Regions from separate parts of the Bradyrhizobium sp. USDA 376 genome, predicted to be linked through region 2. Evidence: riboswitches for the same ligand, from Rfam matches in the RefSeq annotation. Region 2 holds a riboswitch; the other holds the start of a gene.
What was found. A riboswitch is a leader RNA that binds a small molecule or an ion and turns the genes downstream of it on or off. The one in region 2 is predicted to bind S-adenosylmethionine.

Region 1: it holds a riboswitch for S-adenosylmethionine, as region 2 does, so the genes downstream of both, metX (homoserine O-acetyltransferase MetX) here and ACVJ19_RS15575 (O-succinylhomoserine sulfhydrylase) in region 2, are expected to answer to the same signal.

What each region holds. Positions count from the first base shown of each region.
Region 1 is NZ_JBSSGN010000001.1:683,086-697,510, reverse strand. Features, by position in the region: gene ACVJ19_RS03055 (DUF2125 domain-containing protein) at 1-998, shown strand, start outside; gene ACVJ19_RS03050 (prephenate/arogenate dehydrogenase family protein) at 1,117-2,055, opposite strand; gene ACVJ19_RS03045 (pyridoxal phosphate-dependent aminotransferase) at 2,052-3,149, opposite strand; gene ACVJ19_RS03040 (chorismate mutase) at 3,185-4,033, opposite strand; SAM riboswitch at 4,240-4,319, shown strand; gene metX (homoserine O-acetyltransferase MetX) at 4,410-5,612, shown strand; gene metW (methionine biosynthesis protein MetW) at 5,614-6,276, shown strand; gene ACVJ19_RS03025 (alpha/beta fold hydrolase) at 6,372-7,235, opposite strand; gene ACVJ19_RS03020 (NlpC/P60 family protein) at 7,450-8,094, shown strand; gene ACVJ19_RS03015 (hypothetical protein) at 8,226-8,858, shown strand; gene ACVJ19_RS03010 (MOSC domain-containing protein) at 8,869-9,672, opposite strand; gene clpB (ATP-dependent chaperone ClpB) at 9,914-12,553, shown strand; gene ACVJ19_RS03000 (peptidoglycan-binding protein) at 12,641-14,425, opposite strand, start outside.
Region 2 is NZ_JBSSGN010000001.1:3,326,592-3,341,016, reverse strand. Features, by position in the region: gene ACVJ19_RS15600 (hypothetical protein) at 1-277, shown strand, start outside; gene ACVJ19_RS15595 (hypothetical protein) at 365-1,039, opposite strand; gene ACVJ19_RS15590 (MATE family efflux transporter) at 1,183-2,625, opposite strand; gene ACVJ19_RS15585 (hypothetical protein) at 2,992-4,044, opposite strand; gene ACVJ19_RS15580 (2'-deoxycytidine 5'-triphosphate deaminase) at 4,184-5,320, opposite strand; SAM riboswitch at 5,401-5,480, shown strand; gene ACVJ19_RS15575 (O-succinylhomoserine sulfhydrylase) at 5,555-6,742, shown strand; gene ACVJ19_RS15570 (SGNH/GDSL hydrolase family protein) at 6,899-7,891, opposite strand; gene ACVJ19_RS15565 (SGNH/GDSL hydrolase family protein) at 7,904-8,683, opposite strand; gene ACVJ19_RS15560 (OpgC domain-containing protein) at 8,683-9,927, opposite strand; gene apaG (Co2+/Mg2+ efflux protein ApaG) at 10,154-10,546, shown strand; gene ACVJ19_RS15550 (Hsp33 family molecular chaperone) at 10,678-11,685, opposite strand; gene argF (ornithine carbamoyltransferase) at 11,928-12,851, opposite strand; gene ACVJ19_RS15540 (acetylornithine transaminase) at 12,851-14,059, opposite strand.

The DNA of each region.
Region 1 (14,425 bases), 2.6 Mb from region 2:
AGCGCTCGATCGCAGGCTTCCCGTTCCGCTTCGAGGTCCAGTGCTCCGGCGCCAGCGTCGCCCTGGTCTCGCAGAACGCCAGCAAGACGCCGTTCACGGCCAAGCTCGACAACATCCTGGTCGTTGCGCAGGTCTACGATCCCAAGCTCGTGATCGCCGAGTTTTCGGCGCCGGCCACGTTGACCGACGGCGTCACGCAAAACACCTTCGTGGTGAACTGGAGCAAGGGCCGCAGCAGCGTCGTCGGCCTGCCGGCCGTGCCGGAGCGCGCCTCTCTCGTGTTCGACGATCCCAACATCAACCGGCTGGACGGCAGCGTGCAGGTGCCGCTCGCGCGCGCCAAGCAGGTCGAGCTGCATGGCCGCCTTGCGGATGGCTCGCCTGCCGATCACCCTGTCATCGAGACCGTGCTCCATGTCGCGCAGGGCAGCATCCAGGGCGTTCATCCCTTGCTCGCCGAGCCGTTCGAGGCCGACACGCGCGCCAAGGTCACGGGCCTCTCCGACCTCACGCCGAAGCCCTGGCCGCAGCGCTTCCGCGAGATCCAGGCCGCCGGCGGTCATATCGAGATCGTGCAGTCGCGGATCCAGCAGGGCGAGATGATCGCGGTCGCGGCCGGCACGCTCGGCCTCTCGGCCAATGGCCGACTGGACGGCGAGCTGCAGATGACGGTGACCGGCCTCGAGCGCGTGATCCCGGCACTCGGCATCGAGAAGATGCTGGAAGAGGGCGTGCCGCAGGCAACGCTGGATCGCGTCGCGCCCGGCGTGAAGTCGCAGGACCTCAACAATCTCTTCGGCGCGCTCGACCGCGCCGTTCCCGGCCTCGGCAAGGTCATCAAGCAGAACGCCAACGCCGGCGTTGCCGCCGGCATCAACTCGATCGGCACCGAGAGCACGCTCGAGGGCAAGAAGGCGCGCAGCTTCCCGCTGAAGTTCGTCGACGGTGCGGTGCTGCTCGGCCCGGTCAAGGTCGGCCAGATCCCGCCGCTGTATTGAAACCTCTCTCGTCATTCCGGGGCGATGCGCAGCATCGAACCCGGAATCCATTTCACCGCGTGCGCTGCGGCCCAATGGATTCCGGGCTCGCCCTTCGGGCGCCCCGGAATGACAGGGGCTACGGCTTCTTCTCGAGCTGCCCGTGCTGGCGGCCGAAATCGGCTACCGCCGAATCCTGGCCGATCTCGACGATGCCGCGGCGGATGGCGCGGGTGCGGGTGAAGTGATCGAACAGCGCCTCGCCGTCGCCGCGGCGGATCGCGCGGGTCAGCTTGGCGAGATCCTCAGTGAAGGTGCCGAGCATCTCCAGCACCGCTTCCTTGTTGGCGAGGAAGACGTCGCGCCACATCGTCGGATCGGACGCCGCGATGCGGGTGAAATCGCGAAAACCGCCGGCGGAGAACTTGATGACTTCCGATTCCGTCACCTGAGCCAGCTCGTCGGCGGTGCCGACGATGGTGTAGGCGATCAGATGCGGCAGATGGCTGGTGATCGCGAGCACGAGATCATGATGATCCGGCGTCATCACCTCGACCTTGGCGCCCATCGCCGCCCAGAACGCGCGCAAATGCGCGACGGCCTCAGTGTCGGTGCCCTCCGGCGGCGTCAGGATGCACCAGCGGTTGATGAAGAGCTCGGCGAAGCCGGAATCCGGCCCCGAATGCTCGGTGCCCGCGACCGGGTGTGCCGGCACGAAATGGACGCCCTCTGGCAGATGCGGCGCCATGTCCCTGACCACCGCGCCCTTGACCGAGCCGACGTCGGAGATGACAGCGCCGGGCTTCAGATGCGGCGCGATCTCCTGCGCGACCGGCCCGCAGGCGCCGACGGGAATGCAGAGGATGACGAGATCGGCATCCTTCACCGCCTCCGCATTGGTTGCCACCACCTGGTCGACAATGCCGAGCTCGATCACCCGCGCACGCGTCTTCTCCGAGCGCGCGGTGGTGACGATCTCGCCGGCGAGGCCCTGGAGCTTCGCAGCGCGCGCGATCGAGCCGCCGATCAGGCCGAAGCCGATCAGGGCGACGCGCTGGAAATGCGGGTTCGCGCTCATTTGCCGGCCATGAAGTCGCGCAAGGCATCGACGACGAGGCGGTTGGCCTCTTCGGTGCCGATGGTCATGCGCAGGGAATGCGGCAGGCCGTAGTTCTTCAGCGCGCGCAGCACGAGGCCCCGCTTGGTGAGGAAGGCGTCGGCGTCGTCCGAGGTCCTGCCCTTGTCGATCGGGAAGTGGATCAGCACGAAATTGGCAACGCTCGGCGTCACCTTCAGGCCAAGCTTGGTGATCTCCTCGGTCAGCCAGTTGCGCCAGGTCTCGGTGAACTGCTTCGACATCGCCTGATGCGCGGTGTCCTCGATCGCGGCGACCGCGGCATACATTGCCGGCGTCGACACGTTGAAGGGACCGCGGATGCGGTTGACCGCGTCGATGATGTGCTCGGGCCCGAACATCCAGCCGATGCGCAGCGCGGCAAGGCCGTGGATCTTGGAGAAGGTGTGGGTCACCACCGTATTCTCGGTGGTGGCGACGAGCTCGATTCCCATCTCGTAATCGTTGCGCGAGACGTAGTCGCAATACGCGGCGTCCAGCACCAGCAGCACGTGCGAGGGCAGGCCGGCGCGCAGCCGCTTGACCTCGTCGAACGGAATATAGGTGCCGGTCGGGTTGTTCGGATTGGCGAGCCAGACCAGTTTTGTCTTCGGCGTCACCGCCTTCAGGATGGCGTCGACGTTGCAGGTGAGGTTGGTCTCTTCCGCGATCACGTTCCTGGCGCCGACCGCCATGGTCGCGATCGGATAGACCAGGAAGCCGTGCGTGGTGGAGATCGCCTCGTCGCCTTGGCCGAGATAGGTGTGGGCGAGCAGGTTGAGGATCTCGTCCGAGCCGGCGCCGCAGATGATGCGGTTCGGGTCGAGGCCGAAAGAGCGGCCGATCGCTTCGCGCAGCACGCGCGAGGTGCCTTCCGGATAGTCTTCCAGATGATCCGCCACGCGCTTGAAGGCCTCGATCGCCCTGGGCGAGGGCCCGAACGGCGTCTCGTTGGCCGAGAGCTTGAACACCTTGCGGCCCGGCTCCGGCACCGGGGTCTTGCCGGGCGTGTAGGGCGCAATATCGAGAATGCCGGGGTTCGGCACGGGGCGGGACATCTTCAACTCCGGATAGGCTTTAGGCGGTACGCGATTTACGATTTCGACCCGGTCGGGGCCACCGTATAGCGCGTTGCGTGGCTGCCGACGAGGGCCGTGGAGCGCACCGAGGCCCCCGCCTCGATCAGGGCAGCCTTGATTTTGTCGATGCTGCTCGCAGCCGTGACCGAGACCAGCAGCGCCGCGCCGTCGAAGGCGGTATCGGGTACCGCCACGATATCGGCGAGCGGCGACAGGGTGCGCGCGACCTCGGCATTCCACCCCGACACGCGAACGCTGAAGGTCTCGACCTCCGTCACCAGCGCGCTGTCGGCGACGCGCGAGATCGCGAACACCGGCAGCGCGGCCGGATGGTCGGCGCGCTCGACGAAGGGCATCCGCGCGATGATCTTCGGCGCGCCTTCTGCCTCCAGCTCCAGCCACCACGGCGTGCGGCTCGAGGTCGCCGAGACCAGCGCCAGATCGCCCTTGGACTTCGCCACCGCCTCGACCGCGGCCTGCGCGCTGAAATGCGCGACGTAAGGCACGGTGAAGCCGAAATGGAAGCGGACGGAATCGCGCATCGCGGGCTCGCTCACCGAGATGTCGGCATGCACGGAGAACGGCGCCTGCACATAGGTGAAGGTCGAGATGATGACGCGCCAGATGCTCTCGACGGTGTCGAGCGGCAGGATGCCGCGATGACGCTGCACGATCTCGCGCATCATGGAGGCCTCGCGCGCCGGCCGGAAGGCCGAGCCAACCTCCTGGGTCTGCTTCACCTGGATCAGGCGGTCGATGATGTCGCCGCGCTGCATCAGCAGGCGATGCATTGCCTCGTCGATCGCATCGATCTCCTTGCGCAATTCCTGCAATGATGGTGGCGCGGGCGGACGTTGGGACATATCTGACAGTGGTTGTTGAGAGGCGTTCCAATGCGGGCCGGCCAAAGAGACTGGTAGGGTCCGATCCGCTGCGATCAACGTCCTGATTAGGCAGTCAGGGCGACGAAAGCAAAGAGAAATGACGGCCTGTTCGGTCGGCGAGGCAGGGACGAATTTGGCTGATCCGGACCGCGACTTGACGAAATCCGCCCAAGCCGGTAGGTTTTTGCCTGTTCCGTGGTCATTTGAGCCGGCCGGCTTGCAGCCACGTTAAAAAACTCGCTAAACAGGCCGGGGACGCTTCCGATCCCGGCCGAACCTATCGTTCAGGCCGGGTTTTTCATGGCCTGATGTCAATGCGGTCTGAAATCCGATCGCAAACGAGGTCGATGGTCAGATGGTTGTCGTCAAGTCTGTACCCAGTCCCGCGATCAGTGCCGACGATCGGTCGCACGAGGTGGATCATCCGAGCTCGCTCATCGCGCATTTCGGCGCCGAGCAGCCGTTGCGGCTCGATTGCGGTGTCGACCTCACCCCGTTCCAGATCGCCTATCAGACCTACGGCGAGCTCAACGCCGAGCGCTCCAACGCGATCCTGATCTGCCATGCGCTGACGGGCGACCAGCACGTCGCCAATGTGCATCCCGTCACCGGCAAGCCGGGCTGGTGGGAGACCCTGGTCGGCCCGGGCCGGCCGCTCGATCCCGACAGGTACTTCATCATCTGCTCCAACGTGATCGGCGGCTGCATGGGCTCGACCGGGCCCGCCTCGATCAATCCCGCCACCGGCAAGGTGTGGGGCCTCGAATTCCCCGTCATCACCATTCCGGACATGGTGCGCGCGCAGGCGATGCTGATCGACCGGCTCGGCATCGACACGCTGTTCGCCGTGGTGGGCGGCTCGATGGGCGGCATGCAGGTGCTGCAATGGACTGCGGCCTATCCCCAGCGTGTGTTCTCCGCGCTGGCGATCGCCTGCTCGACGCGGCACTCGGCGCAGAACATCGCGTTCCACGAACTCGGCCGCCAGGCCGTGATGGCCGATCCCGACTGGCACAATGGCGGCTATGCCGCTCGCGGCATCCATCCGCATCGCGGCCTCGCGGTGGCGCGGATGGCGGCGCACATCACCTATCTCTCCGACGCCGCGCTGCATCGCAAGTTCGGCCGGCGCATGCAGGATCGCGACCTGCCGACCTTCTCGTTCGACGCCGACTTCCAGGTCGAGTCCTATCTGCGATACCAGGGTTCGTCCTTCGTCGAGCGCTTCGACGCCAACGCCTATCTCTATTTGACGCGCGCGATGGACTATTTCGACATTGCCGCCGACCATGGCGGCGTGCTGGCGAAGGCGTTCGCCGGCATCCAGACCCGCTTCTGCGTCGTCTCCTTTACCAGCGACTGGCTGTTTCCGACCTCGGAATCGCGCGCGCTGGTGCACGCGCTGAACGCCTCGAGCGCGCGGGTGTCGTTCGCCGAGATCGAGACCGATCGCGGCCACGATGCCTTCCTGCTCGACGTGCCCGAGTTCTTCGACATCTCCCGCGCCTTCCTGCAATCGGCCGGCAAGGCGCGCGGATTGAACGACAATGGTGGCTAGGATGTCAGTGCAGGAAGTGCTGCCGCTGGGCGGCGTTGCGACCGGGCAGCCCGGCCAGGTTCGCGCCGATCATCTGCTGATGGCCGAGATGGTCAAGCCGGGCTCGAAAGTGCTCGACGTCGGCTGCGGCGACGGCGACCTGCTTCAGCTGCTCGAGGCCCGCGGCATCGACGGCCGCGGCATCGAGCTGTCGCGCGAGGGCGTCAACCGCTGCGTCGCCAAGGGCCTCGCGGTGGTGCAGGGCGACGCCGACACCGACCTCGTCAATTACCCCGACGACGCTTTCGACTACGTGATCCTGTCGCAGACGCTGCAGGCGACGCGGCAGCCGAAGGTCGTGCTGGAGAATTTGCTGCGCATCGGCCACCGCGCCATCGTGTCGTTCCCGAATTTCGGCTTCTGGAAGATGCGGCTGCAGCTCCTGATCGGCGGCCACATGCCGCGCACGGAGAACCTGCCGGCGACCTGGTATGACACCGCCAACATCCACTTCTGCACCATCAAGGATTTCGTCGAGCTGTGCGATGCGATCAATGTCAAGATGGAGCGCTCGGTGGCGCTCGATCTCTACGGCCGCCCGGTGCCGCTGAACCTGCCCTGGTGGGTGTGGAATATGTTCGGCGAGCAGGGCGTGTTTCTGCTGAGCAGAGGTGGAGGGAAGTGACGCCGTAGGCGTCATTCCGGGGCGGCACGAAGTGCCGAACCCGGAATCTCGAGATTCCGGGTTCGCTCTTCGAGCGACCCGGAATGACAAGTAGACTAATGCGCCGCCAGCGACCTGGGATCGCGCACCGGCCAGCGGCCCGCTTCGACCAGCGCCATGAACCGCTCCACCGTCGCGTTGAACAGCGCGGGCTCCTCGAGGTTGAGCACGTGGCCTGACTTCGGAAACATCGCGAGCCCTGCGGCCGGCAGATGCTTCTTCAGGAACAGGCTCGGGCCGACGCAAGGGTCGTCCTCGTCGCCGCAGATGATCAGCGCGGGCGTGGATGCCTTCCTGATCGCATCCGTCATCGTGTAGATCGAGGGACGGCCGCCCTGGAAGCCGCGCATCGTGTTGGCCGAACCCTTCGCATCGTGGCGCGCCAGCGCGGCGTAGAAATCGGCGTGGCCGCGCGGGTCTTTGACCAGGAAGGGAATCCGGCTCGGCGCCTCGCGCGTGACCTTTGCCACTTCGGCTGAGCCAAGCGTCTCGAACTGCTCGGCATTGGCGCGGCACTGCTCGCGCCAATTCTCGAGATTCTCGAGCTCCGAGCCGGAGCCGACGCCGGCCAGCGTCATCGACAGCGCGCGATGCGGCGCGTTCAATCCGATCTGGAGCGAGGAGTAGGCTCCCATCGAGAGCCCGACGAGATGCGCGCGCTCGATCTTGAGATGATCGAGCACGGCGAGCGCGTCGGTGTAGAAATGCGTGTAGGTGTAGACCTCGCCATCAGGCACGTCCGACGGCGTGTAGCCGCGCGCCGAATAGGTGATGCAACGGTGGCCGCGCGAGAAGTAGCGCATCTGCGGCTCCCAATTGGTGTAGTCGGCCGCGAACTCGTGCAGAAAAATGATCGGCGTTCCCTGACCCGCCTCTTCGAAATAGATGCGGACGTCATCCCAGGTCGTGGCGTGGGGCATTAACTGTTTCCCTCTCTTCAAGCCGCCTTTGCAGGATCGCAGTTAATGCTGATGTCCGCAATGCGGCAGCATCGCACCAGCACCAACACAAAATCATCGCAGCTATTCGCCGACGTTGCGTCTTTTTCTCGCCACATCCGGAAGCTTTACGCCCCGGCGGATGTGGGCCACCGCACGGGCCGACGGGAAGTGGGGTGTCAACCAAGGATGAAGAATGTTTGAGTTGTTTGCGTTCCGCCTGTCGCGTTGTGTTGTCGCGCTGGCGGTCTTCTTCGCGGCGGTCGCCGCATTCGTTTCTCCGGCCTCGGCGCGGCCGCATCATCGTCATAGCGCAGAGCGGCACACTTACGTGCATCACGCCAGACATCATCACTCCCGCCATCATGCACGCAGCTCGCGCTTCGAGCGCAGCGTGGCGCAGTTGCGGGCGGGCGGCTTCGCCGACACCCAGGCCAGCTATGATCCGAACGCCGACGCCGGCGGTGCGGGCATGAGCGGCGGCCTCAGTGGCGGATCGGGCCTCGTGTCCGAGGCGCGCCGCTATCTCGGCGGCAATCCGACCGGGCGCGGCAGCCTGTGGTGCGCGCGCTTCATGAACATGGTGCTGGAGCACACCGGCCATCGTGGCACCGGCTCGGACATGGCGAACTCGTTCGCGCGTTATGGCACGCGCGTGTCCGGCCCGCAGGTCGGCGCCATCGCGGTGATGTCGCGCGGTCGCCGCGGCGGCCATGTCGGTATCATCACCGGCATCGACGCCCAGGGCAATCCGATCATGATCTCCGGCAACAACGGCAACCGCGTCCGCGAGGCGCCGGTCTCGCGCGGCCGGATCTATGCGTATGTGATGCCGAACTGACCGTCGCCAGTGCAGGTTGACAGCCTCGTGCTCACATGCGCGAGGCTGTCAGTTGCGCCACGAACCTTTTGCTGCTGCCGTGCGACGAAGATGGCACTGGCCGAACCTTCGGCCCGGAGTGGCAGGGGATCATGGCATTCGCGAAAGTCACGGCGGCGGAGTTCAACGCACTGCTGAAGCAAAACGGCTCGGCGAGGTTTCAGCGCGAGCTGGCGCGTTACGACTTCTTCGTGCCGCAGGGCGACTGTGCCGTGCATCGCGGCTCGCTTTCCGTGCCAGGTGCGCTGCCGGCCTCGGCGGCCAACATGCTCGTGCTCGGCGATCTCTCGGCGGACGGCCTGCTGGATCTCGGAGAGGATGGTGCGGAGTGCGGCTGTTTCATCGTGCTGGGCAACGTTGCCTGCAGCGCATTTGCAAATGCCTACGGCAAGTGCGTCATGATCGACGGCAACCTCGAGGCCGACGAGATCATCGTCAATTCGTTCGAAGATTCGGCCCTCACGGTGACGGGACATCTCCGGACCTATTTTTATCACGGCATCGACATCTGGGCCGAGGTCGGGGGCCGCGCGGAGATGGAATATGGCGACGGCTATTGCCTGCCGATCGGATATACCGCGGCTGCGGCCGAGGCGATCGAGCCGCGGCATGACCGCGATGCGTCCTTGCGCAGGCTGAGCTTTGGGAACGGCGCGTCTGTCGATCCGCAGGATTTCCTCGATCGGCTGAAAAACGGCCAGCCGATTTTTCGGCCGCTTATGTAGCAGACGCCGCTTACATCAGCTTTGGCTGCTCCACCGCAACCGCATCGCCCACGCCGATCTCGCCATCGGCAATCACCTCGGCATAGATGCCGCAATCCATGTGGCCGAGATGGCGCGAGAGCGTGGGCGGGATCTCGAGATCGCGCTTTGCCGTCACCGGGTCGACATTCGTGGCGGGGCAGCGGACGATGCGCTTGACCACCTTCAGGCGGGCATCGCCGATCGCGAGCGTCTGGCCGACGAGGTCGAGCTCGGACCAGGCCGGCCAGCCCTTCACGTAGAGATTGCCGCGGAAGCGCAGCGGGTGGACTGCGGTGCCGCCGAGCATGGCCTCGATGGCGCGGACGCTGTCGAGATTGATGATGGACACGACCTTGCGGGCGACGTCGGAAAAGCTGTGGTCGCGGCCGGACAGGACTTTTGGCGGGCCCTTCAACTCCGGCTGGAAGTTCTCGCGGAAGTAGGCCTCGATGGCGGCGCGCCCGGCGGCCGTCTCCAGATCGCCGCTGGCGACGATCTGGCCGTCCTTGCGGATGGTCAGGCGGTTGGTGGCGTCCTCGAAGCGGCTGTCGAGGGAGGCTAGCCGCTCATTGCGCGCCAGCATCAGAAACAGGATTTTCGGCTTCCATTCGGGCGCCTCCGGATCGAACCCGCTCGGGCCGTTCTCGATGGCGTAGCGGCGGTCGGCGGGCAGCGTCTCTCCTCGCCGCAAGGGGACGCGGGAGAGCGGCTCCGGTGTCAGGCCCTTGATCGGGTAGCGGTAGAGGCCGGTGATCTCGGCAGTCTGGCTGGCTGGCTTTGCGTTAAGTGTCATGCCGCTACTTAGGGGATTCGACGCAGCCCCGCCAAGCCGGCGGATCAGCGCACGAAATTGTGAAGTCGCCTCTTTCGCATCCGCAACCCGCTTCCCACATCTGCCCCAGGCCGGCGGCCACGCCGGTCCACGACGACCGTTACCGGTTGAGAAACGTCAATGCGGTAATCGGAAACCCAATGAAGATGCCGTTTGGGGTGCCTTGGAGGGCCCCAGGGGCAGGCCGAGGGACACAAAAGACATGAATATCGACAAATATACCGAACGCTCGAGGGGCTTCATCCAGTCCGCGCAGTCGCTCGCAGTGCGCGAGGGGCACCAGCAGTTTTCCACCCTGCACGTCCTGAAAGTCCTCTTGGACGACAATGAGGGGCTCGCGGCCGGTCTGATCGACCGCGCCGGCGGCAATTCCCGCGCGATCCTGAAGGCGACCGAGGAGGCCCTTAACAAGGTGCCGAAGGTCTCCGGCGGCGGCGCCGGCCAGATTTATCTCGCGCCCGAGCTCGTCCGCACCTTCGACGCGGCTGAGAAGGCCGGCGAGAAAGCCGGTGACAGCTTTGTCACCGTCGAGCGGCTGCTGCTCGGCCTCACCCTGGAGAAGACCAGCGAGGCCGGCACGATCCTCAACAAGGGTGGTGTCACTCCGCAAAACCTCAATGCGGCGATCGAGGCGCTGCGCAAGGGCCGGACCGCGGATTCCGCGACCGCCGAGAACGCCTATGACGCGCTGAAGAAATATGCCCGCGATCTGACCCAGGCCGCGCGCGACGGCAAGCTCGACCCGGTCATCGGCCGCGACGAGGAGATCCGCCGTACCATCCAGGTGCTCTCGCGCCGGACCAAGAACAATCCCGTCCTGATCGGCGAGCCCGGCGTCGGCAAGACCGCCATCGCGGAAGGCCTCGCGCTGCGCATCGTCAACGGTGACGTGCCCGAGAGCCTGAAGGACAAGAAGCTGCTGTCGCTCGACCTCGGCGCACTGATCGCGGGCGCAAAATACCGCGGCGAATTCGAGGAGCGGCTGAAGGCCGTGCTCCAGGAAGTCACCGCGAGCGACGGCCATTTCATCCTGTTCATCGACGAGATGCACACGCTGATCGGGGCCGGCAAGGGCGACGGCGCGATGGACGCCTCCAATCTGCTCAAGCCGGCGCTCGCCCGCGGCGAGCTGCACTGCATCGGCGCGACCACGCTCGACGAGTACCAGAAGCACGTCGAGAAGGACGCCGCGCTGGCGCGGCGCTTCCAGCCGATCTTCGTCAGCGAGCCCTCGGTCGAGGACACCATCTCGATCCTGCGCGGGCTGAAGGACAAGTACGAGCAGCACCATGGCGTGCGGATCACCGATTCCGCGCTGGTGGCCGCCACGACGCTGTCCAACCGCTACATCACCGACCGCTTCCTGCCCGACAAGGCGATCGACCTCATGGACGAGGCCGCGGCACGGCTGAAGATGCAGGTCGATTCCAAGCCGGAAGAGCTGGATTCGCTCGACCGTGAGATCATCCGGCTCAAGATCGAGCAGGAAGCTCTCAAGAAAGAGAGCGATCTCGGCTCCAAGACCCGTCTCGAGCTGCTCGAGAAGGAGCTGGCCGAGCTCGAGGAGAAGTCCGCGGCGCTCACTTCGCGCTGGAGTGCGGAGAAGAACAAGCTCTCCAACGCCCAGAAGCTGAAGGCCGAGCTCGATGGCTTGCGCGTCGAACTCGCCAATGCGCAGCGGCGCGGCGAATTCCAGAAGGCCGGCGAGCTGGCCTATGGCCGGATTCCCGAGCTCGAGAAGAGGCTTGCCGATATCGAGGCGCGTGAAGGCACCAGTGAGATGATGGAGGAGGCGGTCACCGCCAACCACATCGCGCAGGTGGTCTCGCGCTGGACCGGCGTGCCCGTCGACAAGATGCTGGAGGGCGAGAAGGAGAAGCTCCTGAAGATGGAGGAGCAGCTCGGCACCCGCGTCGTCGGCCAGGCCGAGGCCGTGCGTGCGGTCGCGACCGCCGTGCGTCGCTCCCGTGCAGGCCTGCAGGACCCGAACCGCCCCACCGGCTCCTTCATGTTCCTGGGGCCGACCGGCGTCGGCAAGACCGAGCTGACCAAGGCGCTCGCCGAGTACCTGTTCAACGACGAGACCGCTATGGTCCGCCTCGACATGTCCGAATACATGGAGAAGCACTCGGTCTCGCGGCTGATCGGCGCGCCTCCGGGCTATGTCGGTTATGACGAGGGCGGCGCGCTCACCGAAGCGGTGCGGCGCCGGCCTTATCAGGTGGTGCTGTTCGACGAGATCGAGAAGGCGCATCCCGACGTCTTCAACGTCCTGTTGCAGGTGCTCGACGACGGCCGCCTGACCGATGGCCAGGGCCGCACCGTCGACTTCCGCAACACGCTGATCATCATGACCTCGAACCTCGGTTCGGAATTTTTGGTGAACCAGCCGGAGGGCGAGGATACGTCGGCTGTGCGCGAGCAGGTGATGGGAACGGTGCGGGCGCATTTCCGCCCCGAATTCCTCAACCGCGTCGACGAGATCATCCTGTTCCACCGCTTGCAGAAGAGCGAGATGGGCCGGATCGTCGAGATCCAGTTCGCGCGGCTGCAGAAGCTGCTGACCGATCGCAAGATCGTGCTGAACCTCGACACCGCCGGCCGCGACTGGCTCGCGGCCAAGGGCTGGGACCCCGCCTACGGCGCAAGGCCGCTGAAGCGGGTGATCCAGCGCTCCCTCCAGGATCCGCTCGCCGAGATGATTTTGGCTGGCGACGTCAGGGACGGCGACACGGTCGCGATCTCCTCCGAAGGCAACGTGCTGACCTTCAACGGCAAGGCACCGCAAACCGCGGAGATCGCCCAGTTCGAGGCGCCGGTGCCGAAGCGTAAGCTGAACTGAGGCTCGCGACGCCGCATCTGAACGACGGTTTGCCCCAGACAGGCTCGGCCTCTCTGGGGCATTTCGCTTCTCAATGAATGGGCGAGCCTAGGTCAATCGGATGAAATCCTTGCCCGTATAGCTGCGATTACCTTGCCGAGCATTCGCGCCGTCGTTTCCACCATCTCCGCCGGTGTTACCTTCAAATGTATCAAATGTCTTATCGTTGATCGATAACACGACGCCGGTATGGGTCCAATCTGTGCTGGAGGCGCGAACGACGAATATCTGGCCCGGGCGAAGCTTCGATCTTCTCTTGACCTCATCGCGGACTTCGGATTCCGCAACGAACCGGCCGCTCGCCTTTGCGTCGTTTACGAGTTCGTCCACGCCAGCTTGTCTCCTGAACGGAATGTTTGTACCGAGATCGCGCGCCGCCTGGGCCACGATGAAGCAGACGAATCCGGCGCACCATTTTTGGTCCGTTCCCTGGTTTCCTCGCATATAGAGGCGCACCCAGGGACCGCGGTTGTTGCCGCCGATCTCGATCGGCATCTGCTTGATATGCTGCTGTGCAACTCTCAATATGGCGTCCTCGAATGAGGAGGACGGTCCGTGATCGATTGTCGCGAGTGCGCAACGCATCGGTGCGGTTAAAAGCGCCCACGTCTCCGCATCAAGCTGTCCCGTTGGCTCTCGGTTCGTCTTGATCTGAAAACTCTTCAGTTGCTCTGCGGTCGAATGACCGAAGTCTCCATCGATCGGCGTTACGACGCCGTGAATGTTCAGCCATTCTTGCACATGAGTGATGACTATCCTGTTCGTCCTATTCCTGGGCGAATCTAGGTCCAGGGCGCCTGGGAAGTCGAGTTCGGCTGGGACGTGCTGAAATGCAGAACCGGTTGTGTTGATATTGAGGGAAGGGACATGCTCGGTGGCGGCCGCGGCGTTCGTAGTGACGGCAAATTGAGGATCGACTGTAACGGCCCCCACATCCACCAGGGCTTTCAGGATAACAGCCGCACCTGCCTGACCGGAGACGGCGTTGGCATCAAATTCGTGGTCTGCGACGTATTTGCCCTTCGTGTAGTGTTGCGATCCGCTCCAAAGATACGGCGTTGGGATTCCGCGCCGCTTGTATTCGTTGTTGATGCCATTGTAGCGGTGCCAATGAAACAATACGCTCGGGAGGGTCCAATCGGTGACCTTGTCGAGGCTTTCGTAAACGATGGAATCCCGAGCGCTTTCCTCCCATGTAAATGGAGGTGCACCGGCAGGCGGGCGACCTTTGGGAACCCTGACAGTGCGTGCCGTTAGCGGATCACCGTTGTGGAGATGCTGGTCAAAACGAAGACTGCACTCCATGGCGTGAACGACTGCGATGAACCACCAGGGAATGGCAGTTCCCGAAACGGCCGCGGCATAGCGACCTTGGTTGGAAACGATCTTGCTTGCGATAGCGTCCGAAGTCTTTTTCCACTCCGGCCGAATTTGAATTGTGCTCCAGAGTTCGGTGTAGTTCTGGCTCCAGCCGGGACTTACTGTCGGAATCTTCTGGGATGGCATCGGGCCGGGCTGAGGCGCCGGCGCATCCGGGCCTTGGTCTTCCGAGTCGTTGTCCTGAATGTCGTCGCGAAACGGGCGTTCGTGATTGGTTGGAGCGTTCAGCGATCCGAATGGCCAGCCTTTCGCCTTTTGAGCCGCTGTGTCTATTTTTGCTTTTATCGCCTCCAGCTTTGTCGCCAGCGTCTGAAGATCAGTGATCGCAATTTTGTCCAATAAGTCGTCGATTTCGCCTGCAATTCCGGTCAGTCTCGCCATCTCGGCTTGATCGTTCCGTGACTTGGCGTCCTGATATTGCTGAAAAAGGCTCGCTCGGAGTGCTTCGAGTTC
Region 2 (14,425 bases):
CCCGATGATGAGCCGCATGATGGAGAACGGCGGCGGCGGGCTCGGCGGCATGATGGGGGGCGGCGGCAATCTCGGCGGCGGCTTTGGCGCTCCGAACTACGGCGGCTATGCGCCAATGGGCGGAGGCGTGCCGACTGGGCTCGGCGGCATGGGCGGCGGCGACATCATGGGCATGCTCGGCGGCTCGGGAGGCGGCGACATGATGGCGATGATCCCGCAATTGATGCGGCTCGCCAATGCCGGCGGCGGTGGCCATCGCCGTCACAAGCACCGCTGACGCGGGCATATCCGGCAACGAGGCAACCACCCTTCGGGGGGCACGAAGGATGGTTGCGCCGGGCCGGCGGATGGGGCTTCGCCGGTGTTAGATCCGATCGTTCAGCAGGACGCCGGACAGCGAAGGGTCGCTTGATTGCGTCGCGCTGTAGGTCGAATCCGTAAGCGAGTTCTTCAGCGACTGGAGGAATTGCTGCAGCAGGTCCGTCGCCGACGTACTGCTTGACGAACCATCCGTGCTGCTCGCAGTCGTCGTGTCACTTGATCCCGTCGTGCTGGATGAGGTCGAATCCGTGAGCGAGCTCGTCAGCGATTGGAGGAATTGCTGAAGCAAATCCACCAGCGGATTGCCGCTCGACGAGCTGTCCGTGCCGCTGGCCGAAGCGCCGCCATCCGGCGACGGCCCGGGCGGCGGTCCACCTGCTCCGCCCGGTCCACCCGGACCATGGGAGAACGCCGCCTTGAAGATGCCTTGCAGCTCGGTGGCCTGCTCGTCGGTCAGCTTGCCGTTCGACACTTCCTGCTGGATGAGATCGTCGACCTTCGAGGTGAACTCGTCGGGCGATAATCTGCTGCCGCTGGATATATCGCTCGCGCTGCTCGATTGCAGGGCGGAATCGATGTCGCTGAGTGCGGACGACAGCGCCGTCTGATCGGCCGCGCTGACCGCGCCGGAGCTGACTTCCGCCTGCAGCTCGTCCTGCAGTCGCTGCAACGGCGATGTGTGGCGATGGTGGGAGGAGAGCGCCGAAATCGAGGTCATGATGGCTTTCCGTGCTGATGAACTCGCGGCGAAATTGTCGCCAGGAGCTGGCGCGGAGCCTTCGGCATGGCGCGGCTTCGGTTACCCGGCATTGCCAGGCAACCGATGGAAATATTCAGAAACAAAAATCCGGCGCGCGCGTCCTAATCCGCGCCCGACAGAGCCGGCCTGATCGCGGGCTTGCCCTCGCGCGGTCCCCAGCGGGTCAGCACCACGCTGGAGCATGACAGCAGGCCGAGCACGACCATCGAGCTCGCGGCCAGCCAGAAGAAGCTCTGCGCGGTGGCCTCGTGCGTCAGCAGCCACCAGCCGACCGCGGAGATGTAGATCAACCGCGCGGTCTGCGCCAGCACCGGGCCGATCACCTTCGCCGCACCTTGCGAGGAGAAATACATCGTCGTTGCAAGGCCGAAGAACGCGTAAAACGGCCCGACCGTCGAGAGATATTGGTGGCTCGCCGCGCGCACGGCCGCGCTGTCGGTGAAGATGTTGACCCAGAGATCGGGGAAGATCGCAACGAGGCATGCCGGCGCGCCGACGGCCACGAAGGCCGCAGCACTGGCGATCCAGGCGATGCGCCGCGCCCGCGCGATGCGGCCCGCGCCGATCGCCATTCCGACCATCGGCACGCAGGCAATGCCGAACGAGAACGCGATCGAGGTCAGCAAAAATTCCAGCCGCGCGCCGACGCCGTAGCCGGCGAGGATCGCGGTGCCGAACTTCGCCAGCATGTGGGTGAAGATCGAGATCGTCAGCACCGATTGCAGCGGGGAGAAGCAGGCGATGGCGCCGACCTTGAGGATGTCGAAGAACATCGCCCATTGGATGCGCAGGCCGCGCAGCCTCAGTGCGATCCGCGCGCGGCCGGAGAACAGGTACCAGCCCATGATGCCGATGTTCATGGTGTAGGCGATCAGCGCGCCGGCCGCGACGCCGCGCATGCCGAGCTGCGGCACCGGGCCGAGCCCAAGACCGAGCGTGCCGCCGAGCACGATCTGCCAGGCTGCGGAGTTGAGGATGAGGAACGACGGCAGCTTCATGTTGCCGGTGCCGCGCAACACGCCCGCCATGGTGTTGAGCAGCCAGGGCAGCACGGCACCGCCGAAGAACACCTGGGTGTAGGCGATCGCATGCATCAGCACATCGCCGCGGCCACCGAGCATTTCGAGCACTTTTGGCCCGAAGATCAGCATGCCCAGCATGAACACCAGTCCGAAGGTGATGCCGATCAGCAGCGCATGCATGGCGAGCGTGCCCGCGCGCTCACGATCTCCGGCGCCGAGCGCGCGGGCGATGGCGGAGGCCACCGCGCCGCCCATGGCACCACCCGACATCGTCATGGTCAGGATCACTGTCGGAAACACCAGCGCCATCGCGGCCAGCGCCTCGACGCCGAGCCGGCCGATATAGGACGTCTCCGCGATCACCGTGCAGGTGCCGGCCGACAGCGCGATCACGTTCGGCCAGGCGAGGGAAAGCAGCGTGCGCAGGATCGGACCGTCGGTCAGCGCACTCCGCACGGGACGCGGCGGCGGCAGCAGCGGGCGCTCTTGCTCATCGACCGGGATCTCGGCGATGTCGGACATGTCCTCTCCCGGGCAAGGGCGCCATTTGCGGCGCGGCAATCACTTGGTGTGCCAATGACTTTGTTCGCGCGAAAGGCGCGGCGAGAGGCTTGTTAGCACGGCAATTGCCGGTTCCTCCTGCGCCTGATGCAGGCGTGCCCTGCGGGAGCGCATTTCGATAGGTGGAATTGACTTTCTCCCTCTCCCCGTTCTTACGGGGCCGCGACGAGCTTCGCTCGCGCTGAGAGGGTTGGGGTGAGGGGCTCTATCCGCACAGACGGTGAGAGCTGGACTCGCGGAGACTCCCCCTCACCCGGAATTTGCTGACGCAAATTCCGGCCTCTCCCCGCATGCGGGGAGAGGCGAAGTGCGCGGCGACAGCATCGCCTAACCGATCGTCCACACCAGCGGCGGACGGCCGCCTACCGTCGGACGCAAGTGCACGCCGATGTGCCGTCCACATCCGGCAGCCAGCCCTTCGAACAATCCCTCCAGCACTTTGGCGCAGGCGCGGTGATAGTCGGCGACGTCGTCCATCAGCTTCCAGCTCTGCTGGCGGAGTTCGAACGCGCCTTCGGACAGCGTCGCCTCGGCGGCGTCATCCTGCGCGGCGAACAGCGCGTTCAGGAACGATGCGAATTCACTCGCGCCGCCGCGGGTCATCGACAGCGCCGCTGCAACCTCGTCGAAATATTGCATCCCGATCAGCTTGCCGGTGAGGTGCAGCAGATAGCCGGTGTCTTCGGGGCCGAACAGCTGCACCATCACGGGCGCGGCGGTGCGGACATATTCCATCGCGTAGTTGCGATAGGCTTTCTCCAGCCGCGGCTTCGGCCAGCTCGCGACCGGCAATGCCGGCGCGGTCTTGGCGTCGAACAATGGCGCCTCCAGATGCCGCGCGAAGACGAGGCGCTGGTCGAGCTCGAGCGGATGGTCGTATTGATGGTAGTAGCCTTCGAGCCCGTCCTGGCCGTCGACGCTCTGCTTGGTGCAGACGAAGCCGAGGCGGAGATCACCCAGCGCGACGCCGTTGTTGGCGTGCCAGCCGCGCAGCATCGCGCGTGAGACCTCGCCCGGCACGCCGCAGATCGCGGTGCCCTTCCAGATCCAGCGCGGCGGCGGATAGCGGATCCAGGCTTTGCGGTCGCTCTCGTACATGTATTCGACATGCACGCCGCCGATCCAGTTGGAGAGATAGTGATATTGCGCGGCGGCCACCGCCGGCGGCAGATGGCTGAGCCCGAGCTTCTGCAGGCCCGGCAGGAAGCGCTCCTGCTGCTGGCGACGGAACACGCGAAACACGAACTCCGCCGCATCCGCCGTGCCGCGGCGCGTGACGACAGTGAGGATCAGGCCGGTGAAATAGGCGTGATAGAGGTCCGCGACCGCGCGCCAGCGCTTCCATTGGGCTTCCTGCGCGGCGTCTGATGCGGCGGTCATGTTCGCTCCCGGATTGTTGTTTTACGGGAGTGTGTCATCGCAGATGGAGCGGCGCAATGAAACGCGAGCCGTAATCGGAGCAGAGCCCCATGCAGGAGCCCGGAAGCAAACTTCGGTGTCGTCCCGGCGAAGGCCGGCTCTACACCCGAAAATGCTTGCTCAGCTTCAGGCCCTGCGCCTGGTAGTTGGAGCCGATGCGCTGGCCGTACATGGCGTCGGGGCGCGCCAGCATCTTCTCGTAGACGAGGCGGCCGACGATCTGGCCGTGCTCGAGGATGAACGGCACCTCGCGCGAACGCACTTCGAGCACGGCGCGCGCGCCCTGCCCGCCAGCGCCGGCATAGCCGAAGCCGGGATCGAAGAAGCCGGCATAATGCACGCGGAATTCGCCGACCAGCGGATCGAACGGCACCATCTCCGCGGCGTAATCGGGCGGCACCTGCACCGCCTCTTTCGAGGCGAGGATGTAGAACTCGCCGGGATCGAGGATCAGGCTTCCGTCGGGACGGGCCGAGATCGGCTCCCAGAAATCCTCCACGGCGTAGCCGGCGCGGCGATCGACGTCGACGACGCCGGTGTGGCGCTTGGCGCGGTAGCCGACGAAGCCATTTGCCTTCTCGCCGGACAGATCGACGGAGACGGCGACGCCGCCCGAGAGATCGGCATCGTCGATGTCGACGAGACGCTCAGTGGCGTGCAGCGCATCGAGCTCGTCGGCGTTGAGGATGGCATCGCCGGTGCGGAAGCGCACCTGCGACAGGCGCGAGCCCTCGCGCACCAGCACCGGAAACGTCTTCGGGCTGATCTCGGCATAGAGCGGGCCGTGATAGCCGGCGCCGATCATGTCGAAGCGACGGGTGCCGTCGGCGATCACGCGGGTGAAGACGTCGAGCCGGCCGGTCGAGCTTTTCGGATTTGCGGCTGCGACGATCTCCGGCGGCAGCGCGAGGCTCTCGAGCAGGGGCACGATGTAGACGCAGTTGGTCTCCAGCACCGCGCCGTCGGCAAGGCTGAACTCGTGCAGCTTCAATTCGTCGATGCGCTCGGCGACGGTGGCGCCGGGCCCCGGCAGGAAGCTGGCGCGGACGCGGTAGGCGATGTCGCCGAGGCGCAGATCGAGGCTTGCCGGCTGGATCTGGCTTTCGACGAAGTCGTAGGCGGGCAGGATGAGCCCCGCCTCCGCCATCGCCGCGATCATGCGGTCGGGCAGGATACCATTGGCGTCGGCGGCGATCGTGAAGCTCAACCGGGGGTCCTCGTCAGGGGTCAAACGCATCCGGACATGCAGGAAATACTAGCCTTTTACGGCTATCCGATGGACGCCTTGACGGAAAGGCCATTGCGGAATATGAGCATCACTTATCCCGTGGTGATTTGAGCCGGCCGGCTTGCAGCCACGTTAAATAAGTCGCTAAACAGGCCGGGGACCTCTGTGATCCCGGCCCGTGGTTTTGTCCAGGCCGGTTTTTTTGTGACCGTTTTCGACGAAACGGTCATGTCGGAGGGTCCTATGTCGAAGTCGCCTGCTGCTTACCGTCCCGAAACCCGCCTGGTCCATTCCGGCACCCTGCGCTCGCAATATGGCGAGACGTCGGAGGCGCTGTTTTTGACGCAAGGCTATGTCTATAACAGCGCCGAGGAGTGCGAGGCGCGGTTCAAGGGCGAGGACCCCGGCTTCATCTATTCGCGCTACTCCAACCCGACGATTGCGATGTTCGAGCGCCGCATGATCGAGCTCGAAGGCGCCGAGGCCGCCCGCTCGGCGGCAACCGGCATGGCCGCGGTGACGACCGCGATCCTGGCCCCGCTGAAGGCCGGCGATCACGTGGTCGCCTCGCGCGCCTTGTTCGGCTCGTGCCTCTACGTGATCCAGGACCTCTTGCCGCGCTACGGCATCGAGGCCACGCTGGTGGACGGAGCCGATCTCGACCAGTGGCAGCGCGCACTTCGGCCGAACACCAAGACGTTCTTCCTGGAGAGCCCGACCAACCCGACGCTCGATGTGCTCGACATCCCCGGCATCGCCGAGATCGCGCACAGTGGCGGCGCGCGGCTCGTCGTCGACAACGTGTTCGCAACGCCGATCTGGCAGAGCCCGCTGGCGCTGGGCGCCGACGTCGTCGTCTACTCCGCGACCAAGCACATCGACGGCCAGGGCCGGTGTCTCGGCGGCATCATCCTGTCGTCGGAAGCCTTCATCGCCGAGCACCTGCATAATTTCATGCGCCAGACCGGTCCCTCGATCTCGCCGTTCAACGCCTGGGTCCTGCTCAAGGGCCTGGAGACGCTGGGCGTGCGCGTGCGCGCGCAGACCGACACCGCGGGCCGCGTCGCCGAGGTGTTGGCGAGCCATCCCAAGATCTCGCGGCTGGTCTATCCCGGCCGCGCCGATCATCCGCAGGCAGCGCTGGTGAAGAAGCAGATGCGCGGCGGCTCGACGCTGGTCGGCTTCGAGGTGAAGGGCGGCAAGGCGGCCGCGTTCCGCGTGCTCAACGAGCTCAAGCTTGCGAAGATCTCGAACAATCTCGGCGACGCCAAGAGCCTCGTCACGCATCCGGCCACCACGACGCATCAGCGCCTGAAGCCGGAAGACCGCGCCGCGCTCGGCATCAGCGAGGGCTTCATCCGCTTCTCCGCGGGGCTGGAGCATGCGGACGATCTGATCGAGGATCTCACCGCGGCGCTGGAGAAGGCGTGAGGCGATCAAGGTCCCGTAGGGTGGGCAAAGCGACTTGTCCGCCGTAGCTCGAAGAGCGAAGGCGGAAGCGTGCCCACCATTCAAACCAACGCTGCCGATAGATGGTGGGCACGGCGCGCGAAGAGCGCGCCTTTGCCCACCCTACGGCACCGAGCCTTACATCGGCCGGTACGTCCTCACATCAGCCGGCACGTTCACCCCTAGCTTGATCTGGCCGACGGAGCGGATGATGTCGTCGCCGAGCAGCTGGGCGAAGCAGGCGTAGCCCCAATCGTTCATGTGCAGGCCGTCGGCGATCACGAAGCTCTCGACCGGGATCGACTGGTTCTCGTGCCAGTCGCGCATCACCTCGAAGCGCGGGAAGATGCCGACCTTGCGGAGCTCGGCGACCTTGCCGAGCAGCTTGATCATCTTGCCGGCGCTCTCGGCACGCTGGTTGACGGCCGGCGAATATTGCGGATCGACCAGCACGATGTCGGCTCCGCCGGCAGCCTGGATGTGGGAGATGCCCTCCTCGACCAGTTTTGCGGTATCGGCCGGATCGAGATTGCGCAGCACCGCGTTGGTGCCGACCTGCCAGATCACCATGTCCGGATGCACGTCGATCACCTGCGTCTGAAGGCGCTTCATCATCTCGGGCGCGTCCTCGCCTCCGACGCCGGCATTGACGACGGTGATGTCGGCGGTCGGATAGTGCCGGCGCAGCTGTGCGGCGAGACGGTTCGGATAGTTGAAATCGGGCGAGCTCGCGCCGTATCCGGCGGTCGACGACGAGCCGAATGCGACGATCACGACAGGCTGGCCGGCGACGAGCTTGGCGGCGACATGTGGCAGCGAGCCCATCGCCTTCGAGCCGCCCTTCGGCGGCAGGCAAGGCACGCGGCTGAAAACATCGCCGGCAGACTTGGCGACCTGCTTCACCTTGTCGATGGCGCGCGCGGTGATGCCGCGCTGCTCGGGGGACGTCACGGCGACCGTGGTCTGGGACGGCGATGCGGGAGCGGGATTAGCGGTTTGTGCCGGCGCTTGCGTCGCCTGCGCGGCTTGTGCCTGCGCGCGCGACTGCGACACCGGCGTCAGCAACAGCAGCGCTGCCGCTGCTGATACAGCCAGCCATGCTGTCGGGAAAAAAGGGCGGAGAGAACTCATTAACGCTAGACCTCAATTTTGCTGCTGGGCCGGCCCCAGATGGGCTGCGTCAAACACGAACTGTGCCAACGCCCGGCCAAGGCAATCATGAACCTGCTTCGCCAGTTCGGGGCCGCGGGACGGGCTGAAAAGATCGAACTGCCCCTGGTCATTCCACTGCCGCATGATCGCGAAACGGTCGAACAGCGGAATGTCGTGCTCCTGCGCCACCACCCGCATGTTGTCGAGATAGGGCGGCGCCGAGATCATCGTCTCTGTACGCGGGCTGTACTGCAAGTTCATCAACACGACGTCAGCCCCTGCATTTTGCAGCGCGGCAACCCCCTCGGTCACAGCACCGCGAAAATCATCGGGATCGATGGCTCGGATAGCATCCACGGTCCCGGTCTGCCAGATGACCAAAGTAGGCCTTTTTGCTTCCATCAGCTTAACGAAGGTGGTGGCCGCCTCCTCTGCCGTTTTCTTGCTCTGTATTTCTACGGAGACATGCACGACTTCCGACGGTGGCAGCTTGTCCTTCAGGATGGCCTGCATGCGCGCCGGATAGGACGCATCCTCCGAGGCCGGAATCGTGGTCGAACGGCTGCCGATGACCAGGATTTCCAGCGGTTTGCCTGATCTCACGGCCTCGGCGACCTTGGGAAGCTGGCTTTCGCTGCTGAGCAGATAGGACGGCAATTCGCAGGCCGCGGGTGCCGCCGGAGCGGCAGACGCAGCATCGCCCGCGCGCGCCTGGGGCGCGGCGAGGCCACCGCATAGCAGGATCAGGCTCAGGAGAACCTTCGCCTTCATCAGCCCCCTCCCGCCAGATCGGCGTTGCCGACGGCGTTTTTGGTTTTCGCACCGCTCTTGTCAGCCACGCGCTTGTACCACGAAATCACCCATGCAACGCCCCACATGATCAGGATTCCGGAGAGACTAATCAGCGCATGCATGACTGCGCCGCCGGAGACCTCGGCCAGGATGAAATGGCCGGCGAAGGCGAGGAAGACGCCGAGGCAGAAGATCTCGAGCGAATGCTGGCCGCACAGGATCAGCGGCCGCAGCCACTGCGATTTCAGGCCCGGCCAGTCCCGCGGCAGGAAGCGCACGGTGAGCGCGGCCAGCGCCAGGAAATGCGTGAAGCGCAGAACGTCGAGATCGGTCTTGTCGATCGGATACATCCACTGCTCGAGCCGCTTCGGCATCAGATGGGACAGCTGCGGCAAGTACCAGGTCAGCGTCACGTAGAACGCCGCCACGATATAGGCGATCGAGATCCACATCGTTACCGGCGACGCTAAAATACGCGACATGCGCCGCGCACCTCCGAGCGCACACCATGCACCGAAGACGAAGAGCAATTGCCAGGCCAGCGGATTGAAGGCCCAGAAGCCGTTCGGATAGGCGGAGAAGTAGAGATCGTATTCCCAGGTCACCGCGTAGAGCACGACGGAAAGTCCGAGCGTGACGTCGGGCTTCCATTTCATCGACCACAGGATCACGGGCAGCGCCAGCATCAGGACGATGTACAGCGGCAGCACGTCCATGTTGACGGGACGGAAGCGCAGCAGCAGCGCCTGCACGATGGTGACGTCGGGCTGCTTGAGGAAGTCCATGATCCCCATCTCTTCGGTGTAGAGCGGGTTCTCGAACCGGGTCGCCACATAGGAGATCTCGGCGAGGAAGATCGTGAACAGGAAGACGTGCGCGACGTAGATCTGCCAGACCCGCCGCAGGATGCGCGCGGTAGCGATGACGACGCCGCCCTCCAGCATCGCGCGGCCGTAGACGAAGGCGGCGGTGTAGCCTGAGATGAAGATGAAGATCTCGGTGGCGTCGCTGAAGCCGTAATTGCGGATCGTGAACCAGGTCAACAGGCTCTGCGGCAGATGGTCGATGAAGATCAGCCACAGCGCCAGCCCGCGGAACAGGTCGAGCCGGAGCTCGCGCTCGCCGATGGCGGGCAGCGTGATGGCTGGCGCGGCCGCGCGCAGCTCCGCAGGCTTGGCGGTTCCTGCGATCGTCGATCCCGTCACTTGGTCGGCAATGGTCATCGGGGCCTAAAAACCCTCACCCAAATCGCGACGTTGAAGGAGTGTACCGGTCCGGCCGTCATCTCGCAAAGCGGCCGGATCACATCGGGGTGTATTCCCTTAGGGATGTATTCCGTCGGGGATGTATTCCCTTGGGGGTGTACTTCCTCGCCAATTCTGGCGGCACGATGTCGCCGAAACCGCTCCGGAGTTTGGTTCCGGCGCCGGATTTCGGTATGATGCCGCCATGTACCGCGCCGTGACCCGCCAGATCGAAGTGACCGTCGAGCCGAACTTTGTTCCGGAGCAGTCGTCGGCCGACCGCTCCCGCTATTTCTGGTCGTACACCATCGTCATCACCAATTCGGGCGAGGAGACCGTGCAGCTCAAGACGCGGTACTGGATCATCACCGACGCCACCGGCCGCCAGCAGGAGGTCAGGGGCGAGGGCGTGGTCGGCGAGCAGCCGACGCTCGCCCCCGGCGAGCGCTTCGAATACACCTCCGGCGTGCCGCTCACGACCGCCTCCGGCTTCATGACCGGCCGCTACCAGATGGTCAGCGAAACCGGCGAGCGTTTCGAGATCGACGTGCCGACGTTCTCGCTGGACAGCCCGGATAATAAGCGGGTGTTGAACTAGCGCCACCCGAGCGCAGGTGCCGTAGGCTGGGCAAAGGCGCAAAGCGCCGTGCCCACCATTCCGGTCACATCACGCAACTAGGTGGGCACGCTGCGCTTTGCCCACCCTACGATGTCCGAGACCTTGGCGCGCTACGCGTCCTCGACGCCCGCTTCGTGCGGCGTGAACTGATACACCGAGCTGCAGAACTCGCAGGTGACGACGACCTTGTCGTCCTTGACCATCGCCGCGCGGTCGTCGGACGAGAAGCTCTTCAGCATCGACGCGACTGCGTCGCGCGAGCAGGAGCATTGCGCCTTCAGTGAGAGCGGCTTGAACACGCGCACGCCGCGCTCATGGAAGAGGCGATAGAGCAGCCGCTCGCCGGAGAGCTCCGGATCGATCAGCTCGACATCCTCGACGGTCTCGATCAGCGAGCGCGCCTCGACCCACGCGTCGTCTTCAGCGACGCTGTGAGCCTCGACGCCGTCGGGTGCATCGCCGGGATGCAGATCCGCCTGCCGCGCGCGCTCCGGCGCCTTCGGCAGAAACTGCATCAGCATGCCGCCGGCGCGCCAACGATGCTTGCCGCCGTCGCTCGAGCGCCACTCCTCGCCGACCGCAAGGCGCACCTTGGTCGGAATCTGCTCGGAGCGCAGGAAATATTCGTGGGCGGCATCTTCCAGGCTGCCGCCGTCGAGCGCGACCAGGCCCTGGTAGCGGCTCATGTCGGGGCCCTGGTCGATGGTCATGGCGAGATGGCCGCGGCCGAGCAGCGTGCCGGAATCCTTCGCCGTGCCCAGACGCGAGGCGTCATAGCGGGCATAGGCGCGCAGATGGTCCGGCGCCTTGTAGTCGACGACCAGGAACGACACCGGGCCGTCGGTCTGGGCCTGGAGGATGAAGCGGCCCTCGAATTTCAACGCAGATCCGAGCAGCGTCGCCAGCACGATGGCCTCGCCGAGCAGCTTGCCGACGGGTGCGGGATAATCGTGCTTGGTCAGGATGTCGTCGAGCGCGGGGCCAAGCCGTACCAGGCGACCGCGCACGTCGAGCGCGTCGACCTCGTAGGGCAGCACGGCGTCGTCAACCGGTACCGCTGATGGCGCGCGAACCGGGCCTTCAGGCCCGGTTTTCATGTCAGGGGATTGGAAAACCATGGCGCTTTATCTGGGGTCGGTGGGTGGAGAATGGAAGGGGGTGAGGGGCCCCATCCGGACGCTGAGTTGATCACATACGATACAGCAAATTCAGTGTCGTCCTGGCGAAAGCCAGGACCCATTACCCCAGGAAGAAGTTGTGGCGCGAAGTTGGCAATGACCAACCTTCGCCAAACCAAAGCCGGTGGTAATGGGTCCTGGCTTTCGCCAGGACGACGATCCGAATGTACGCGACTGCCGCGTTACTTCACCGCGTCAAAGCACCAGGCGAGAATGCCTTTCTGCGCATGCAGGCGGTTCTCGGCCTCATCGAACACGACCGATTGCGGGCCGTCGATCACTTCGTCGGTGACCTCCTCGCCGCGATGGGCGGGCAGGCAGTGCATGAACAGCGCATCGGGCTTCGCCAGCGACATCAGCTTCGAATTGACCTGGTAAGGCTTGAGCACGTTGTGACGGTGCTCGCCTTCCTTGTCGCCCATCGACACCCAGGTGTCGGTGACGACGCAATCGGCGCCCTTCACGGCAGCCTCGGGATCGGTGCCGAGCACGATCGGCGCGCCCGTCGCCTTGATCCAGTCGCGCATCGCCTTCTTCGGCGCGAGCTCCGGGGGCGTTGCGACGTTGAGCTGGAATTTGAAGCGCTCGGCAGCATGCGCCCAGGACGCCAGCACGTTGTTGTCGTCGCCGGTCCAGGCCACCGTCCGGCCCTCGATCGGGCCGCGATGCTCCTGATAGGTCAAGAGGTCCGCCATCACCTGGCAGGGATGCGAGCGCCGCGTCAGGCCGTTGATGACGGGCACGGTCGCATTCGCTGCAAGCTCCAGCAGCGCATCATGGTTGAGGATGCGGATCATGATGGCGTCGACATAGCGCGACAGCACGCGCGCGGTGTCGGCGATGGTCTCGCCGCGGCCGAGCTGCATCTCGGCGCCGGTGAGCATGATGGGCTCGCCGCCGAGCTGGCGCATGGCGACGTCGAACGAGACGCGGGTGCGCGTCGAGGGGCGCTCGAAAATCATCGCCAGCGTCTTGCCTTCGAGCGGCTTCACTGGCTGATGCGCCTTCTGCTTCGCCTTCATGGTGGAGGAGGCATCGAGCATGCTCTTGAGCTCCGACAACGGCAGCTCGTTGATATCCAAAAAGTGCTTCGGCGACTTGCTCATCAGCTTGCCGCCCGCTTGGTCTGACTGGACGAGATCGCAGCACAGGCGCGCTCTAACCGCGCAACGCTGTCCTCGATCTCGGCTTCGGTGACGATCAAGGGCGGCAGGAAACGCACGACATTGTCGCCGGCGCCGACCGTGAGCAGTTTTTCATTGCGCAAGGCCGCAACGAGATCGCCCGAGGGCACGACAGCCTTGATGCCGATCAAGAGGCCCTCGCCACGCACTTCGCTGACCACGTCAGAGTGGCGGTCGATCACGGAGGCGAGCTTCTGCTTGAGCAGCAGCGACATCCTCTGCACGTGATCGAAGAAGCCGGGCTTGAGCATGACGTCGAGCACGGCATTCGCAGCGGAAATCGCCAGCGGATTGCCGCCGAAGGTGGAGCCGTGCGAGCCCGGCCCCATGCCGGCTGCCGCATCGGCGGTCGCCAGGATCGCGCCGATCGGGAAGCCGCCGCCGAGCGCCTTGGCCAGCGACATCACGTCAGGTGTGACGCCAGTGCGCCGATGGGCGAACAGATCGCCGGTGCGGCCCATGCCGGTCTGCACCTCGTCGAACGCGAGCAACAGGCCCTTCTCATCGCAGAGCTGGCGCAGCGCCTTGAGGAACGCCGGCGTCGACGAGCGCACGCCGCCCTCGCCCTGGATCGGCTCGATCAGGATGCCGGCGGTCTGCGGACCGATCGCTTTCTTCACGGCATCGATGTCACCGTGCGGGACCTGGTCGAAACCGTCCATCGGCGGACCGAAACCTTCGAGATATTTTGCAGATCCCGTCGCGGCCAGCGTCGCCAGCGTGCGGCCGTGGAAGGCGCCCTCGAAGGTGATGATGCGATAGCGCTCCGGATGGCCCTTGGAGAAGTGATGATGGCGGACCAGCTTGATCACACCTTCCAGCGCTTCGGCGCCGGAATTGCAGAAGAACACGAAGTCCGCGAAGCTTTCCTGGCACAGGCGCGCGGCGAGCTTCTCGCCGTCCGGGCTCTGGAACAGGTTCGACATGTGCCAGAGCTTGGTCGCCTGCTCCTGCAGCGCCTTGACCAGCACGGGATGGGCGTGGCCGAGCGCGTTCACGGCGACGCCCGAGGTGAAATCGAGATAGCGATCGCCATTGGTCGCAATCAGCCAGCAGCCTTCGCCGCGCTCGAAACCGAGGTCGGCCCTGGCGAAAACGGGAAGCAAATGCGGCGCGGCGCTGTTAGTCATGACGATCACTTGATGTTGCGGACGGCCTGAACGCGCTCACGCAGCGCACCATCAACCGGCCCGGAAAACGAAACGTGCCGCCTTTTAAGGGCGGCACGTGACACTATCTTATGCCCGGTAGAACGGGTGTCAATGCCGCCCGAAAGCCCCGCGAAACGCTGAATCCGTAGTCTTGCGGTGCCGGATTTGCGGGGTTTTTGCCACGGAACATGTGGAAGCGAGTCGGCTGACTCTTGCGCGTGAGTCACGCCATATTGTAGCGTTTGGCTTGTCAGATACGACATCTCGTGCAGCAGTTCTGATCCTCTAAGTCCTCATGTACCGGCGTAAACGTTCGGGCGTTCTGGTTACGCCCGGCGAGCCTTA